DNA from 4 places in the Comamonas sp. CAH-2 genome. Region 3 is predicted to be linked to each of the others. Evidence: riboswitches for the same ligand, from Rfam matches in the RefSeq annotation. Region 3 holds a riboswitch; each other region holds the start of a gene.
The links. A riboswitch is a leader RNA that binds a small molecule or an ion and turns the genes downstream of it on or off. The one in region 3 is predicted to bind cobalamin.

Region 1 (4,300 bases), on a different contig from region 3:
TGCGGTCGGCCAGCGAGCCCATCAGCCACAGCACGATGTCCTGCATGTCGGTGGGCGTGGGGGCCAGGTTGATGGCCAACGACGTCAGCGCCGCCATCAGCGAGGACATGGCCACGCCCGCCAGAATCAGGGTCAGATTGCTAGCGCCCCGGCTGGCGATGCGGTAGAGCACCAGCGTGGCGGCGGCCGCGCTGGCCATGGCCACCGTGGGCAACAGCCAGGCATTCCAGTGCCACAGCCCGAAATAGATGCACAGCACGGCACCCAGGCCGGCGCTGGAGCTGACGCCCAGCAGGCCGGGCTCTGCCAGCGGATTGCGCAGCAGGCCTTGCAGAGCCGCGCCCGCGACACCCAGCGACATGCCCACCAGCACCGCCAGCACCACGCGCGGCAGGCGGATTTCCTGCACGATGGCCTGGTGGCGCACGGCCAGATCGCTGGCGCCTGCGGGCTGCCAGGCCGCCGCCCACCAGTCCGCCACCCCGATGGACACCGAACCGATGCCCAGGGAGATGCCGGCCAGCACCAGCAGCAGGGCCAGCAGCCCGGTGTTCAGCAGCCAGACACGGGGCATGCCGGTGCGTGCGGTCCAGCGCATCATGGGGCCCCCTCGCGCAGCGCCACCCGGGCGGCAGGCCGCGGCAAAGCGTCGATCTGGGCGGCCACCGACTCGGCCGCCTCGATCAGTTGCCAGTTGCTGCAGCCCCAGTCGTTGTGCTGCAGCACCACCACGGGGATGTGCTGCAGCAGCTTTTGCATCTGCGGATGGCGGCTCAGCCCGGAGCGGGCGTAGGCCGCGTCATTGACCAGCCCGGGGGTGATGAAGATGTCGGGCGGGTTCTGCACGATGCGCTCCAGATCGATGCGCCCCCAGCCCTGCAGGCCCAGCGCGCTGGCATGGTTGCGCAGGCCGGCGGCCGTCAGCACGGCGTCCACATGCGTCTGCGCACCCGCGCTGCCGCCATTCGGGCGCAGGTACAGGACCTTGAAAGGCCGCGGTGTGGCGCGCAACTGCGCCAGTCTGGCGGACAGGCTGTCCAGCAGCGCCTGCGCGGCGGCCTCGCGCCCCAGGGCCTGGCCCATCTTGCGCGTGCTGCTGAAGATGCCCTCCCAGTCGGTGGGAAACGGCACCGTCACGATCTGCACGCCATGGCGCTGGAGCAAGGCCGTCTGGTGCCGGGCATTCCAGCGCCGCGAGGCCAGCACCACCTGGGGCTGCAAGTGCAGCACGTCCTCCGCCGTCGCTTCGTTGGCGGGAAACTGCCGGGCCTGGGCGGCCAGGGAAAAGCGCTGCGCATCCTGGCTCTGGCGCGACAGTGACAGGATCTGCTGCGGCGCTGCCAGGCTCAGCGCCAGGGTGTCGGCGCAGATGTTGGTGGACATCAGCGTGGGCAGCGCACCCGCCCCCACGGCCATGGGCAGGCCGGCGCACAGCGCCAGCAGCAGGGCCTGCAGCGGTGGCCGCATCAGAAGTCCACGCCCGCCTGCGCCTTCACGCCGGCCTGGAAGGCATGCCGGGTGTCGGCGATCTCGCTGACCGTGTCCGCCAGCGCCAGCAGCGGTGCCGGCGCACTGCGGCCGGTGATGACCACCGATTGTCCGGCGGGGCGGCGCTCCAGCGCCTGCAGCAGCTGGGGCAGCGCCAGATAGCCGTACTGCAGCATGAAGGTCAGCTCGTCGAGCACCACCAGGCGCAGGCTGGGGTCGGCCAGCATGCGCTGCGCCGCCTGCCAGGCCTGGTTGGCTGCGGGCAGGTCGGCGTCCCAGTCGCTGCGCTGCCAGGAACAGCCCGTGGCCATGGCGTGGTAGTCCACCTGGGCCCTCGCCCCCTGCCCCAGCAGCCCCTGCTGCTGCAAAAAGGTGACTTCACCCGAGGCGTGGGTGCCCGTGATGAACTGCACCACGCCGGCGCGCAGGCCATGGCCCAGGGCCCGGTACAGCATGCCGAAGGCCGAGGTGGTCTTGCCCTTGCCGTGGCCGGTCAGCAGCACGACGATGCCGCGCTCAACCTGGGCGCGCGCCATGGCGGCCTGCACCTGGGCTTTCTTGTCCTGCATGCGTTCAGCATGCTGTTGTTTGAACGTGAGGTCCATGCTCTCCCCGAGCCATTTCCATGGAAAGGCATGCCCATACGGGAAGGTGGTGTGTGTGCGGCGGGCCGGCGCCCCGCCAAGGCGGGATGGAACCTGTCAGCAAACGGCCCACACCCCGTGGCATACAACTGCGTGCCAACAGGTCGGTATTCTGGCTTGCCGTCATACAGCGCACACCGCCTTCCCGGGGGGCTCCCAGTGGCATCGAAGTGTGTCTGTCAGGCTTACAGCAGCGGGGGCTGCGCCGGAATGCTCCACACCAAGGGTGTGAGGTCACCGGACTTCCCGTTTCACCCCACGCACGCGGGTGCGGCGGGGCTCCTGTTGGAGTGCGGATTATAGAAGCGACTGCCGCCCCCGCGGCGCAGACTGCGCGCGGCGCGCGCTACAGGGCGCATTGCATGTGGATGGTGTGCCAGGGCGCGGCCGTTTCGCGCTGCACCACCTGAAAGCCCTGCTGCTGCCAGAACTCCAGCGCGCCCGGCAGGAACGGGTGCGTGTGCAGGTACAGCAGCTGCACCCCCTGGGCGATGGCGTGCTGGCGCACGTGGTCCAGCAAGGCAACGGCCAGCCCCTGCCGGCGCCACACCGGGGCGACGAACAGGCGCACCACCTCCACCACGCGCAGCGCGCCGAAATCCAGTTGCGCGAAGCGGCCATCGTAGGCGCGGTAGGCAATGCTGCCCACCATGCCGTGCTGCGGATGCCGGGCCGCCCACATGCAGCCCGTGCCCGCCGCGTACACCTGCTCAAAATGCTGCAGATCCGCGGGGGTTTGCTGCGGATCCACCAGCGTGCCGAACATCTGCTGGCGGGCCGTGTGCAAGAAGTCCTGCACCGCCTCCAGGCGGTGGACGGGCGCAATGGCCATGCATTCGGGAAGGGACATATCAGACTGGAAACAGGTGTCCACGCAGACGGTGCCTGCGCCAGACGCTACAAAATCAGCTACATTACCCGAACTTTGGTTCCGCAAGGACATGCGCCAGCCACCGCCAGCCGCATGAGGGAATCCAATGACCGCCGCCCGCTTCAGGGTCTGGCGGCCGAATGGAACTGCCCCCGCAACTGTAGGCAACGAGCCCGCCCCATCCGCCACTGAATCCACATTCGGGAAGGCGGGGCGACGCGATGACGTGCCAGTCAGGAGACCTGCCAAAGCACCAACCATCGATTGCCGGCGGGGTGTCCGGGAAGTGAGCAATGTCCCGTGGACCTGCCTGCCAGGGCCTTTCGGGGTCTCGCGCGCTGCGGGGGTGTTGCCAGTGCTTCCAGGGGTACCCGCTGTTTCTGGAAAGAAGCCCCCTGATGCTGCCTCGACGCCTTGCCTACGCCGCCCTGCTGGCCACCGCCCTGTCTGCCCACGCCGCGGACTACCCGCTGCAGCTGCAGAACTGCGGCCATCGCCTCCAACTGGACCGGGCACCGGCCTCGGTGGTCACCATCGGCCAGGGCGGCACGGAAATGCTCTACGCCCTGGGCCTGGGTGACAAGGTGGTGGGCACCGCCCTGTGGTTCAACCCCGTGCTGCCGCAGTTCAAGGCCATCAACGACAAGGTACCGCGCCTGTCGGACAACATTCCCAGCTTCGAGTCGGTGATCGGCAAGCGCCCGGCCCTCGTGGTCTCGCAATTCGAGTGGATGGTGGGTAAGGACGGCGTGGTCGCCACGCGCGAGCAGTTCCATGACCTGCGCATCGCCACCTACGCCATGCCGACCGATTGCGAAGGCAAGAACAACCTGGTCGGCGCCGACGGCACGCGCACGGCCAGCTACGACGTCCAGACCCTGTACAAGAGCATCCGCCAACTGGCCGAGATCTTCGGCGTGCCGGCGCGCGGTGCACAGCTGGTCCAGAGCCTCAGCGACCGCCAGGCCCAGGCCGTGGCCAAGGTCCAGGGCGCGCAGCGCCAGCCGCTCACGGCGGCGCTGTGGTTCTCCAGCGCCGACCTGGCGGCCGACCCCTACATGGCCGGCAAGAACGGCGTGGCCGGCTACATGATGCAGACGCTGGGCCTGCGCAACATCGTCAGTTCGACCGAAGAGTGGCCCACCGTGGGCTGGGAAACCGTCGCCAAGGCCAACCCGTCGGTGCTGATCATCGCCCGCATGGACCGCCGCCGCTTCCCGGCCGACGACTACCAGAAGAAGCTGGAATTCCTGCAGCAGGACCCAGTCACCCGGCACATGGACGCCGTCAAGCACCA
Region 2 (4,300 bases), on a different contig from region 3:
ATCGACGAACGCGTAGTTGCCCTCGACGCGCCAATGCGGCGACAGGCGCAGCGCGGCACTCAGCTCGAGCCCCTGCGCGCTTTGCTCGCCGCCCTGCACGGACAGCAGGCTGTTGTTCGGGTCGCGGGTGATGATGTCTTTCTTCTCGATGCGGTAGGCTGCGGCCGTCCATTCACCCTGGCCCTGGGCCCACTGTTGCTTCAGCCCCAGCTCGATCTGGCGTGCCGTGGTCAGCTTGAACGGGCGGTTGCCCAGGTTCAGCGTCAGCACATTGGTGACGGGGTCGTGGCCTTGGGACAGCTGGCCATACAGGCTGGTGCGGGCGTTGAGCCGGTGCGTCACCCCCAGCCGCCAGGCCGTGCCGCCCAGGCGCTTGTCGAAGGAGCCGCTGCCCACCAGGTCCTGGCGCTCAAAGTCTGTGATGTCGCGGCGGATGCCGGCCAGCAGCAGCCAGCGATCGCTGAGCGTCCAGGCGTCCTCGACATAGAAATCGTGCGTGGTCGCCTGGGTGCGGTAGCTGGGTAGCATGGGCGAGGCATTGGGCCAGTGCCCCAGCGACGGGTCGTTCACGCCGACCAGGTCGCTGCCGGCGTAATCGTTGCGGGCAAAGTCGAATTGGGCCTGGCTGGCTTCCCAGCCGATGACCAGCTTGTGCGCCCCGGTCTGGATGGCGGCCTCCAGCCGGTTGCCGGTTTGCACCAGGTCGTGCGACAGCTCCAGATAGTCCGAGAGCGCCACCTGTTGGGTCGCCGGCAGGTAGCGGTAGGCCTCGATGTTGCGCCAGTAGCGGTTGGCCTGGAAGCGGTAGAGCTCGTTGCTCACGGTCAGCCAGGCGTTGGCCTGGTACTGGGCCCGGGCGCGCAGGCGCTGGTCCTGGATGCGGATGCGGCTGTCGGTGGTGTTGAAGTTGCGGCCCAGCAGCTCGGGCACGATGGCGCCGTTGAGCGTGGGGGTGCCGAAATAGCGCGCGGGCCGTTCGTCACTCACATCGGCCAGCAGCTCCAGGCGCAGCGCGGGCGTGGGCTGCCAGCGCAGCGTGCTCATCAGCTTGCCGCCACGGGCACGGGCCATGTCGTGCTCACCGTTGGTGTAGTGGCCATAGGCGTCGACCCGGTAGGTCACCGTGTCGCTCAGCGCCCCGCCCATGCCCAGGCCCAGCCTGGACGCGCCGTGTGAGCCGGCACCGACCAGCACCTCGCGCACCGTTTCGCGCGTGGGCTGCTTGCGCACGACGTTCGCTGTGGCACCGACGGTGCCCGTGCCATAGACGATGGAGGCCGGGCCGCGCAGCACCTCCACACGCTCATAGCCCCAGCTGTTGGCCGGGTAGGGCGTGGTCGACGAGGCCACACTCAGGCGCACGCCGTCTTCGGCAATGCCGACCGAGTTGGTGCCCGTAAACCCGCGGGTGCTGAAGGACAGGCTGCTGTAGCTGGTCGCAGACAGCGGCGTCATGCCCACGGTGCGGCCGATGATGTCGGCCATGCGGCTGTCCCCGCGCTCCTGCCAGGTTTGCTCGCCCACCGTGTCCAGGCTGGCCGGCAGATCGCGCGTGGCGATGCCGGTGCGACTGCCTGAGGTGGTGGCGTGCGACAGGCCCAGGCCGCCTTCGGCACGGTCCGTGACGTGGACCGTGGGCAGTTGGGCTGGAGGGGCGGCGCTGTCGCGCAGGGTGGGGGCCGGTTCGGCCGGAGCATCCGCAGCGATGGCGCAGGCCGCAGGTACAAGCCCAATCAGGGCGAAAGGCAAGGCGAGATGGTGCATGGTGTCAAAAGAGGCTGGCCGTCTGCCTGCAAGTGACGAATCCATGCTGCGAAGCTGAGGCTGCGTACGCAGCTCTTGTCGCTAGCTGGTGGCCATCACGCTGCTCCCCGCAGACGGTCGTTGCACATGCTGGCAAGAGGAGGGTGAGCTCCATTGCACAGCGCTCAACAGGCCGGTATCCGGGCTGACAGATGGCCAAAGGCCTGCCGATCGCCTTCCCAGCGCTTCCGCACACCCCGTGAGGGGCCACGTAAAACGCCAGTGGCTGGTTCTTGCATGCAAGAACCCTGATTCGGATTGATCTGCTTACCGTTGCGGGGGCAGCCAGGGCATTGCACCCTGTTCCCGTTTAACCCGGGATTGAACCCGGGCACCTGTTGCGTGAAATTGGCTGGGAAATGGGGCGCACAGCGTGCGCCGCCACCTTTCCGGTCCAATTTGCGGCTCAGTATATCGTAGCAACGGTGCAAGTTTGGATGCGCCGTGGACAAGGGGACGGACCCGCAGGAGTGCCCCACGGCCATTCACCCTCGGACCACACGAGCTGACAAGGTCCGCGCCCTGGTGTTAGTCCAGGCCCTGCAGGCGCAGTCGCCGTGGGCGGTTGCCATGCCCCGCACCATGTGCAGCCAGCGCAGGCTGGGGGCGCCCCTCCTGCCGCAAATGCGCGTGTCTGCGGCCATGGGCCTCGGTGGGGAAGGTTTCCAGTTCCAGGCTGCCAGAAGCAAGCGGTTCAATCGAACGGTACTTCGTTCAACACATTCAATGCCGCATCAAATGCCAGCGTTTCTATGCGTAGTTTGAGCACGGCAAACTGGTCTGGACGCAGCCTGGGTGCCAGTCCAGGGGCCAGGGCCTCCCAGTGGTCCAGGGCGTCCAGATCATGGCGCTGCAAGGCGGCACGCAGCGATTCGAGATGGGCGCGCGTGGCCGCATCCAGCGGAGGCAACACCGGCGCCTCGCCCCCGGTGACATCGTGGCCAGTGTTCCCCTCCACGCCTGCATCCGCAGCTTTGGCATCGTCCTCTGCGGGGGCCAGCACGGCGTCCCACCCCTGCAAGCTCGGTTGGATTTGGGCGATCAATGCCCGCAGCTTCTCCGTTTGCTGCGACTTGGCGGCGTCTTCAGCCTGGCTGATCAATTGGTACAGCTGTTCAGCGCCCATCGAGCCCGACATGCCTTTGAGGTCGTGCAGTCTGGTTTTCAAAGCCTGAAAATCTTCCGCCGTTGGCGTTGCCGAAGGCATCGCTAAATGGTGCACGCCATCCAGGATGCGCCGCGCCAGTTGCCATAGCAGCGGCGCGTGCCCCTTGAGCCGGACAAACGACTGGATGGCCGACACGCCCGGCAGTGCAGGCCAATCACCGGGGACCGATGCCGAGTTGGCGGCAGGGGCGGGCGCTGCCACCATGCGATTGCGCTGCGCCAGTGCCGGCAGACAACGCCAGAGAATGCGGATCAACTCCGGTGGATCAAAAGGTTTGCCGACGACGGCGTTCATACCGGCGTCCATGGCCTCGGTCTGTTCTGTCAATGAGACCCCGGCGGTAAGTCCAATCACAGGCAGTTGGGCCGTATGCTGGGCCGCACGGATCTGCCGCGTGGCATCCAGCCCATTGAGTACCGGCATGTGCACATCCATGAGCACGGCATCGTAGGGTGGTGCACTCGCTTGCAGCATGGCAAGGGCTGCCTGGCCATTGGCGGTAACGTCGACGGTGGCGCCTTCGGATTTCAGGATCAGCGCAGCAATTTCCTGGTTGGTTTCGTTGTCATCCACCACCAGCAGGCGTGCGCCCAACAGACCACGCCCGGCAGGGATGGGCGGTACCGCATCCCGGTGCAGCAACAGTCCGGCACTGCGATACATGGGGAGGGTGACCACAAACAGGCTGCCTTGGCCCGCGGTGCTGTGCACCTCGACAGTGCCACGCATCATCTCCACCAGCTGCTTGACAATTGACAGGCCCAGCCCGGTGCCCCCATATCGGCGGGTGGTGGACAGATCGGCTTGCACGAATGGCGCAAACAGGCGCTTGCGGGCTTCTTCATCGATGCCGATACCGGTGTCCTTGACACTGATCTGCACCTGGAACGTGCCGCTGCCCAGTGCCTTGTGGCGCACGGTCAGACGCACTTCTCCGGCGTCCGTGAATTTGATGGCATTGCTCAGCAGGTTGATGAGGATTTGCTGCAGGCGAACGCTGTCGCCTTCCAGAGGCTGGGGCACAGGTTCATCCACATCCACCACAAAGGCCACGCCTTTTTCACGCGCCTGCAGGGCGATCAGCGCAGCGACATCGCGCACCACCTGGTTCAGATCAACGGGCACACGCTCCAACGCCATCTCGCCGGCCTCGATCTTAGAGAAGTCCAAAATATCATTGATGACCGCCAGAAGCGCCTTGCCGGCGACCTGGACGCTGCGCAGCATGCCTTGCTGCTCTTCACTCAAGGCGGTGCGTGACAGCAGGTACGACAGGCCCAGCACGGCATTCATCGGTGTGCGAATTTCATGGCTCATATTCGCCAGAAA
Region 3 (4,300 bases):
GGTGGGGCAGGGTACCGGCCATCGAGTGGGTCCGATTTGGTCTGCGTCTGGCACGCCTTTGGGCTGGAGAGGTCGTGCGGGGCGCAGGCCGTGCACGGTGTCTGCACCGAGGCACCGACGGTGTGGCGCTGGGTGAGGCACGCCACCTGCCGGGCGCTGAAGGCTGGGTCTTGCACCTGCCCCAAGCGGCCAGTGCGGCGCTCTGGCCGTCGCTGGTCGCATGGGGCATGCGGGGCATGGGGTCGGTGGGGATGTCCCACTGCTGTACCACGCCCGGGCGTGGGCGCGGCAGGGGCACGGGGTCAGAACTGCACGCGTGCGCCCAGTTTCCAGGTGCGCTCGAACTGCACGGGGTAGATGGCGTCGTCGCGCACCCAGATGCCGTTCTTGCGGTCCAGCAGGTTGCTGACGCCCACGTACATGTCCAGGTGCTTGTCCAGCTGGTGGCGGTAGGTCAGGTCCGTGCTCTGGAAGGCTTTCTGCCGCTGGGCGTTGTTGTTGTCAAAGTCGCCCGCGGCCCAGGTGCTGCTGCGCCAGGTGTGCGACAGGTGCAGGTTGCCACGCTCCGCGACGCGCAGGTTGAGGCCCAGCACCACGCTGTGGCGCGACACGCCCGGCAACTCCTTGCCATCGAAAGCGCCGCCGCCGTCGTTCTCGCGGTCGATGATGGCGCGTGTCCAGGCGTAGTTGATGTGGCCGGACAGCCGCGGGGTGATCTGCACGCGGTCCTGTAGCTCCAGGCCGTACTTGTGGGATTGGTCGATGTTGGTGTTGATGCCGGAGAACGGACCGGTCTCGAAGTAGTAGATCTCGTTCGAGAGCTTGGCGTAGAAGGCCGACAGTTTCAGGCGGTGGCGTGCCGTCTGGTGGTTGGCGCCCACGGTCAGCGTGCGCGCCTTGGCGGGTTCGATGAAGCCGTTGAAGGCGGTGACGGGCGAGCCCGAGCTCCAGTCGGTGAAGAAGAAACGATCCACGTCCGGGGTGACGAAGGCATCGCTGTAGTTCGCAAACAGTGCCAGCTGCGGCGACAGGCGGTGGTTGGCACCCAGCTCCCACGAGGTCAGGCGCTGCTCGGATTGCAGGGACTGGCCGCTGAGCGGGTTGTGGCGGTAGGTGACTTCCTCGCGGCGGATGCCGGCGGACAGGGTGAGCGCCTCCAGCATGTACTGCCCCTGCAGGAACAGGCCGCGGTTGTGCTTGGTGGTGCTGCCGGATTGCGTGCGTTGGCCATCGAAGTTCTGATAACCCGCATTCAGGATCAGCGCATCGTGCTGGTACTGCGCCGCCACTTCGTTGGACGCATAGCGGTACTGGGCGGCGGGGGGAAAGCTGGGGAACAGCGAGGACTTGTCCTCATCGTGGTGGCGGGCCGACAGCTTCCACTGGCGGTTCACGCGGTACTCGGCACCCAGGCTCCAGTGGTCGCTTTGCAGCTTCTGCTGGGTGTAGGCAGCGCCGGTGTGCATGCCGGGGTGGGCGTTGAACTGTGCCTGCGTCAGCGGATTCGGGTAGCGCGTGTCGATGTGCGAGGCGCCGGCCTCCATGTCCAGGCGCAGGCCTTCCACCGGCTTGAGGGCACCGGCCACACGCCAGGTGTTGGCTTCCGATTGGTCCCGGTGGCCCGTGGGGTCGGGGCTGCTGAAACCGTTCACATGGCTGTGGTCCAGGGTGGCCGACAGATCGAAGCGCTCGCGGACCAGGCCTGCCGAGGCGATGGCGCCGCGTTGCCCGTGATCGCCCGCATAGGTTTCCAGGCTGACGCCGCTGCGCGGCTTGGTGTAGATCTGGATCGTGCCGGCGGTGGCGCCGTCACCGAACATCACGGCGCCGCTGCCCTTGGTGATTTCGATGCGCTCGATGTCGCTGAGCGAGATCGAGCCGATGAGCTGCGGGATGGAGTCGATGTTGTTGAGCCGACGGCCATCGACCGAGATCACCAGGTTCTGGAGCCGTCATTGCCATAGCCCCGCATGCTGATCTGCGGGGTGTAGCGGTTGCCGTAGCTGGGGCTGATCTGCAGCGAGCTTTGCTGCGCCAGATAGTCGAACAGCGAATGCGCGCCTGAGCGCTCGATGTCGCTGCGGGTGTGCACCTCGGACGCATAGGGCGCATCCTGGTCGTGCATGTCGATGCGTGTGGCCGAGACCACGATGGGCTCGCTGAGGCTGGACTGGGCGCTGGCAGGGGCCGCCAGCAAGGACAGGGCGGTTCCCACAGCCAGGGAACAGGGGGAAGGACGGAAGGGCATGGACATCACTCATCAGGCCGCGATCCTGCGTCCCCGCAGGCGGCGGCGTTGCGTACATGGATGCACCGCGTTCGGGGAAGGGGGCTGCTGAAGGCAGCCAACATGCCGCACTCGTCGCTGCCACCCCGCAGCGCATCCGACTCTGTACGTTTCGGCCGGTCTCCGGGCTGGTGCGTTGGTCCGGTTAACCGGACATGTGGAACGCCTTCCCAGGACGTTGTCGTCCCAGTGGCACAGGTTCCACAGACTCGCACTTACCGTTGCGGGGGCAGCACAGGCATTGCATCCATCGGGGGATGGCGCGCACCTGTTTCCCGTTTAACCCAGGGCGTGACCGACCTGGGCACCGATAACGTGGTTACCGCCTCGTGGGAGGCAGTGGACGGGGATGATACCGGGCTTCCCGCCCGCACGGGTTGCGCGGCGCAGGAGCCCGCAGCGCTGGGACGTGCATCCAGGCTGTGGAATGGCAGGGGTTGTGCTGAAAGTTGGTGCTTGCACTGTGTGCGTACACATGCGGCATCGCCCACACGCACGGAGCCTGTGGCGTGGGGTGTGTGTCCAGCGCGCTCAGCGCGAATGCACCACGCTGGCGTCGATCTCGCCATACACGGTGATGCCACTGCCGCTGCGGGCGCTGGTGTCCGAGGGCTGGTAGTACTGCGCGCGCTGGGCGCAGCCACCCAGGGCCAGTGCAAGGCACAGGGCGGTGGCGCAAAGGGTCATGGTTTTCATGGGCAACTCCTGGTCCAAGGCTAAGGCCTCGGCGGCCGGTGCCGGTAAGCAGAGGTAAGTGTCGCCCTGGCAGGCGGGGGTGTCCAGGCACAGGGGGCACCGACAGGCCTCCGAAGGCCTCGGTCATTGGACCGGGCGCAGTGGGCCGGGCCATCGCCCCATCCTTGGCCGGGGCCAGCCCGGTCCTGCACCGGGAAGGCTGGTGCGTGTCCCCTTGCCTGTGTGGTCCGGGGGCTGGTCAGGCCGGCAGGCACTGCAGCGCGGCCTGGACCAGTTGCATGGTGGCCAGCGGGTCGTCGCAGGCGATGGTGTGGCGCTGGGGCATGCTGCGCAGCCAGGTGATCTGGCGCTTGGCCAACTGGCGCGTGGCGGCAATGCCCTTTTCGCGCACCAGGTGCATGTTCAGTTGCGGGGTGTTCTTGCGGACCTGCCAGTCCAGCTCTTCCCAGACCTGGCGGTAGCCCACGCAGCGCATGCTGGGCAGGTCGGGGTGCAGGTCGCCGCGCGCGCGCAGGGCTTGCACTTCGTCGATGAAGCCGGCGTCCAGCATCGCCTGGAAGCGCTGGGCGATGCGGGCGTGCAGCCAGGCGCGGTCACTGGGTTCCAGCGAAAACAGTGTGCAATCGAAGGCGGGCTGTGCGTTTTCAGCTCTCTTTTTTGCTTGGTGAAAGCTGGACAGTGGCTGGCCAGAGATGTGCCACACCTCCAGTGCGCGCTGGATGCGCTGGCTGTCGCCGGGCGCCAGGCGGGCGGCGGTTTCCGGGTCCACCTGGGCCAGTTCGGCATGCATGGCAGGCCAGCCGATGCTGGCGGCCTGGGCGTCCAGCCGGGCGCGCACCTCGGGGTCGGCGGCAGGCATGTCGTCGATGCCGTCGAGCAGCGCCTTGAAATACAGCATGGTGCCGCCCACCAGCAGCGGGATGGCGCCGCGTGCGCGGATCTCAGCGACCAGGCGCTGGGTGTCCTGCACGAACTCGGCCGCGCTGTACGACTGCAGCGGGTCGAGGATGTCGATCAGGTGGTGGGGCACGGCGGCCCGCTCCTGCAGGCTGGGTTTGGCGGTGCCGATGTCCATGCTGCGGTAGACCAGGGCCGAGTCCACGCTGATGATTTCACTGGGTTGGCCGCGCTGGGCCAGGACGGCGGCCAGGGCCAGCGCGCCGTTGGTTTTACCGGAAGCCGTGGGGCCTGCAATCGCAATGCAGGGCAGAGGGTGGGGGGACGCAGTCAAGGCAGGGGGCAGGAAAGGGTTGAAGCCAGCCCGGCGCGCATCAGGCCGAAGTGGCCGCGCCGGAGGCGCCATAGCGGCGCACCAGC
Region 4 (4,300 bases), on a different contig from region 3:
GTGCCCGAAGGGCGGCTGCTGCTGTTTGGGCTCAACCCCTATAGCCTGTGGGGGCTTCAGCATGGGCTGGAGCGTGTGCCGGAGCCTGGGTTGAACGCCTGGCGCGGCCTGCCGTACTGGCGCGTGCGCGATTGGCTGCAGGTGCTGGCCATGGACGTGGTGGCCGCCGATTTCGGTTGCCACGCCCCGGCGCTGGAGGCGCCAGCCTGGCTGCAGCGCTGGCGCTGGATGGATAGGCTGGGCAACAAGGCCTGGCCGGTGCTGGGCGGTGCATACTGCGTGCTGGCTGTGAAAAAGGTGCATGGCATGCGCCTGCTGGAGCCTGCGTGGCGCAAACGTGCGCCCGCGGCGCAGGCCCGCCCGGCGGCCGCGTGCCAGCAAGCACCACAAAGGAAAGAAATTTGAACCAAGTAGTGATTTACACGGACGGGGCCTGCAAGGGCAACCCGGGGCCGGGCGGCTGGGGCGTGCTGATGCAGGCCGGGCCGCACACCAAGGAGTTGTTTGGCGGCGAGCGCGAGACCACCAACAACCGCATGGAGCTGACCGCCGTGATCGAAGCGTTGCGCGCCCTCAAGCGCCCCTGCGATGTGACGCTGTTCCTGGACAGCGAGTACGTGCGAAAGGGCATCACGGAATGGATCCACGGCTGGAAAGCCAAGGGCTGGAAGACCTCGACCAAGCAGCCGGTGAAGAACGTCGAGCTGTGGCAGGCGCTGGATGCGCTGGTCAGCGGTGCGGGACACCGCATCGAGTGGCGCTGGGTCAAGGGCCATGCGGGCGATCCGGGCAACGAGCGGGCCGATGCCCTGGCCAACCTGGGCGTGGACCGGGCGCTGGGCAGGATTTGAAAAGATAGCGCCTGGCGCTGAATGAATAAGGGCTTCAGATAGGTTTGTATCTGAAGCCCTTTGTTTTTGTGCGGATGCTGCTCATTTTTTGTGCAGCCCTGCGCCTGGCTGCGGCACTGCTGTGCGGTGCACCATGGCCCGTCACGTCCAGTTAGAATCGCCAGCTTGCATTGTTGGTGCTCGCAACTTGGTTCGCAAGATTGCAGTTCAACGGGAAGCAGGATGGTGGGTCGGCCTTCGACCTGACCTAGCCTGCGCTGCCCCCGCAACGGTGAGTCCCTGGCGCCCGTCATAGCGCCCCTCCATCAACACAGCCACTGGGTGCCTTGAACAAGCACGTGGGAAGGCGATGGACTGAGGGACCAGCCCGGATACCGGCCAACATTCGTGTGTCTGCCCCCAGGGCAGGCATGTTTGCCCATTGTCGGCGGGGAGGCTGACACGGGTGGAATCTGGTGATGTTTCCAATGAATGTGTTCGAACAACGGCGTCAGCGTGCCTGGATGCCGGCGATGGCGTGGCGCCCGGTCTCTCTGGCGGTGGTCTGTCTGGCGGGCCTGGTGCTGCCGGCGGCCGCGGCGGCCCTGGATGAGGTGGTGGTCTCGGCCACGCGCTCCGAGCAGCGCCTGAGCGAAGTGCTGGCGGATGTGACGGTGCTGGACGGGGAGGCCCTGGAGCGCAGCGGCGCCCTGGCGCTGGAAGATGTCATGGCCAAGGTGCCGGGCATCCAGATCACCCGCACCGGTGGCCCGGGTTCGGACACCAACCTGTTCCTGCGCGGGGCGCACAAGCAGCACACGGCGGTGTATGTCGACGGCATCCGCATCGATGCCCAGAATGGCTCCGGCGGCGCCCCCTGGGAGACGCTGCCGCTGGAATCGATCGAGCGCATCGAGGTGCTGCGCGGCGCGGTCGGTGCGCTGTATGGCTCGGATGCCATGGCGGGCACGGTGCAGATCTTCACCCGCCGTGGCGAGACCGGCTTCAAGCCCCATGTGTCCGTGGGCGCGGGCTCGTACGGCACCAAGAAGGGCACGGCCGGATTCAGCGGCGGGCAGGGCGCCTGGGACTATGCCCTGGGCCTGTCCTATGCCGACAGCGAGGGCTTCGATGCCAAGACCGGGGGCACCCGCCGCAACGTGGACAAGGACGGCTACGTGCGCAAATCGGCGAATGCGCGCGTGGGCCTGCAGCTCAGCGCGGGCCAGCGCCTGGACGTCACTGCCCTGACCAGCGATTCGAACGCTGGCTACGACAGCCGCGCCCAGGGCAACGACCGTGCGGTCCGCACCCTGGATGCCTATGGCCTGAACTGGCAGGGTGACTGGACGCCCGCGTGGCGCACGCGTGTGGCCGTGAGCCAGTCGCGCCACGGCTACGACACCTGGACGGCCACGCACTACCGCACCGAAACCCTGCTGCGCAACTACCTGGTGCACAACGAATGGCGCAGCCGCGTGGGCACTTTCTCGGTGCTGGCCGAGCGGCGCGAGGACACGCTGGAGAATACCAGCCTGGTGGGCGGTGACGCGCGCTCGCGCCACCAGAACGCGCTGGGCCTGGGCTATGGCCTGCACTGGCAGCAGCACGCCGTGCAACTGAACCTGCGCCATGACCGGGACAGCGACTTTGGCGGCAAGCGCACGGCCACACTGGCCTATGGCTGGGACTTCGCCCCGCACTGGAAGGCCACGGCCTCGGTGGGCACCGGCTTTCGCGTGCCCACGCTGTTCCAGCGCTTCTCGCAGAACGGCGATGCCAGCCTGAAGCCCGAGGAAAGCCGCAACATGGAACTGGGGCTGCGCTGGGGCGACAAGGACCGCGCGTTCAGCGCCACGGCCTACCGCAACAAGATTGAAAACCTGGTGGTCTATGCCGCCAAGCAGGGCACCTGCCCGGTGGCGCTCAGCCAGGGCTGCTACCTGAACGTGGACGAGGCCCAGCTGGAAGGCATCACCCTGGCCGGCAACTGGCGCGCGGGTGTGGTGAAGTGGTATGCGTCGGTGGATTTCCAGAACCCGCGCAACGCCCAGACCGGCCGCTTGCTGCAGCGCCGCTCGCAGCGCTATGCGACCCTGGGGGTTGAGGGCACCCTGGCGGGCTGGACCCTGGGCACCGAGCTGCAGGCGGCCAGCCGCCGCTTCAACGACGATGCGGAGGCCGTCAAGTCCCTGGGTGGCTACACCCTGGTGAACCTGTCCGCCTCGCGCCAGCTGGCCAGGGACTTCACGCTGACCGCGCGCATCGACAATGCGCTGGACCGTGACTACACCCTGGTCAAGGACTACGCCACCGCCGGGCGTACGCTGTGGCTGGGCGTGAAATGGATGCCCTGGTAACCGCCGACGCTGTATCTGCCCGCCGTGGCCCTGGCGGGCACCCCCGAGAGCTTGCATGTCACCACTGATCACTCCTCCATCCCCTCCCGTGCACCACTGCGTGGCGGTGCTGATTGCCGCCCCCGCTTCGGGCCAGGGCAAGACCACCATCACCGCGGCGCTGGCGCGCTGGCATGCCCGCCAGGGGCGCCGCGTGCGGGTCTTCAAGTGCGGGCCGGATTACCTGGACCCGTACTGGCACCAACTGGCCAGCGGGGCCACGGTGCACAACCTCGATGGCTGGATGGTGGGCATGGACGAGGTGCGCGCGCGCCTGCATGCCGCGGCCGCGCAGGCCGATGTGATCCTGATCGAAGGCGTGATGGGCCTGTTTGACGGCAGCCCCACCGCGGCCGATCTGGCCACCCAGCTGGGCGTGCCGGTGCTGCTGGTGGTCGATGCCTCGGCCATGGCAGGCAGCTTTGGCGCGTTGGTGCTGGGCATGCAGCAGTACCAGCCGGGCGTGCCCTGGGCCGGCGTGCTGGCCAACCGCGTGGCCACCGGCATGCACACGCAGATGCTGCAAAGCAGCCTGCGCGACCCGCAGCTGTGGCTGGGCGGCTTGCAGCGCATGGGCCCGGGCAAGGACGCGCAGCTGCTGCCCGAGCGCCACCTGGGCCTGGTGGCAGCCCACGAGCTGCCCGATGCCATGGCGCGCCTGAATGCCGCGGCCGATGCCCTGGCCGACACGCCCCTGGGGCGCATGGACTGGCAGGACTGGCAGCGCTGGTCGGTGGCGTTTGCAGCCCCGGCGCAGCCCGTGGCAGCCCCCCAGCCCTGGCTGCGCGGGCACACCGTGGCCGTGGCCAGCGATGCGGCGTTCAGCTTCATCTACCCCGCCAACCTGGACTGCCTGCAGGCCATGGGCGCCAACCTGGCCTTCTTCTCGCCCCTGGCGGGCGAGCGCCTGCCGGTGTGCGATGCCGTCTGGCTGCCCGGTGGCTACCCCGAATTGCACGCCGCCACCCTGGCGGCCAACACCGGGCTGCAGGCCGACCTGCAGCAGCACGTGCAGGCCGGCAAGCCCGTGTGGGCCGAATGTGGCGGCATGCTGGCCCTGGGCCAGCGCAT

Region 1: another riboswitch for cobalamin. It lies ahead of cobO (cob(I)yrinic acid a,c-diamide adenosyltransferase); the one in region 3 lies ahead of FYM52_RS19070 (TonB-dependent receptor plug domain-containing protein).
Region 2: another riboswitch for cobalamin. It lies ahead of FYM52_RS01960 (TonB-dependent siderophore receptor); the one in region 3 lies ahead of FYM52_RS19070 (TonB-dependent receptor plug domain-containing protein).
Region 4: another riboswitch for cobalamin. It lies ahead of FYM52_RS05295 (TonB-dependent receptor domain-containing protein); the one in region 3 lies ahead of FYM52_RS19070 (TonB-dependent receptor plug domain-containing protein).

What each region holds. Positions count from the first base shown of each region.
Region 1 covers NZ_VSWF01000001.1:189,632-193,931, reverse strand. The annotation lists gene FYM52_RS00890 (iron ABC transporter permease) at 1-601, opposite strand, end outside; gene FYM52_RS00885 (ABC transporter substrate-binding protein) at 598-1,467, opposite strand; gene cobO (cob(I)yrinic acid a,c-diamide adenosyltransferase) at 1,467-2,093, opposite strand; cobalamin riboswitch at 2,217-2,433, opposite strand; gene FYM52_RS00875 (GNAT family N-acetyltransferase) at 2,479-2,982, opposite strand; cobalamin riboswitch at 3,042-3,268, shown strand; gene FYM52_RS00870 (ABC transporter substrate-binding protein) at 3,402-4,300, shown strand, end outside.
Region 2 covers NZ_VSWF01000001.1:445,487-449,786, forward strand. The annotation lists gene FYM52_RS01960 (TonB-dependent siderophore receptor) at 1-1,764, opposite strand, end outside; cobalamin riboswitch at 1,917-2,157, opposite strand; gene FYM52_RS01965 (PAS domain S-box protein) at 2,498-4,300, opposite strand, start outside.
Region 3 covers NZ_VSWF01000051.1:9,746-14,045, reverse strand. The annotation lists gene FYM52_RS17510 (TonB-dependent receptor domain-containing protein) at 303-1,937, opposite strand; gene FYM52_RS19070 (TonB-dependent receptor plug domain-containing protein) at 1,934-2,248, opposite strand; cobalamin riboswitch at 2,384-2,614, opposite strand; gene FYM52_RS17505 (hypothetical protein) at 2,819-2,983, opposite strand; gene miaA (tRNA (adenosine(37)-N6)-dimethylallyltransferase MiaA) at 3,222-4,286, opposite strand; gene FYM52_RS17495 (multidrug effflux MFS transporter) at 4,255-4,300, opposite strand, start outside.
Region 4 covers NZ_VSWF01000005.1:26,529-30,828, forward strand. The annotation lists gene FYM52_RS05285 (class I SAM-dependent methyltransferase) at 1-405, shown strand, start outside; gene rnhA (ribonuclease HI) at 402-851, shown strand; cobalamin riboswitch at 1,009-1,249, shown strand; gene FYM52_RS05295 (TonB-dependent receptor domain-containing protein) at 1,310-3,190, shown strand; gene FYM52_RS05300 (cobyrinate a,c-diamide synthase) at 3,246-4,300, shown strand, end outside.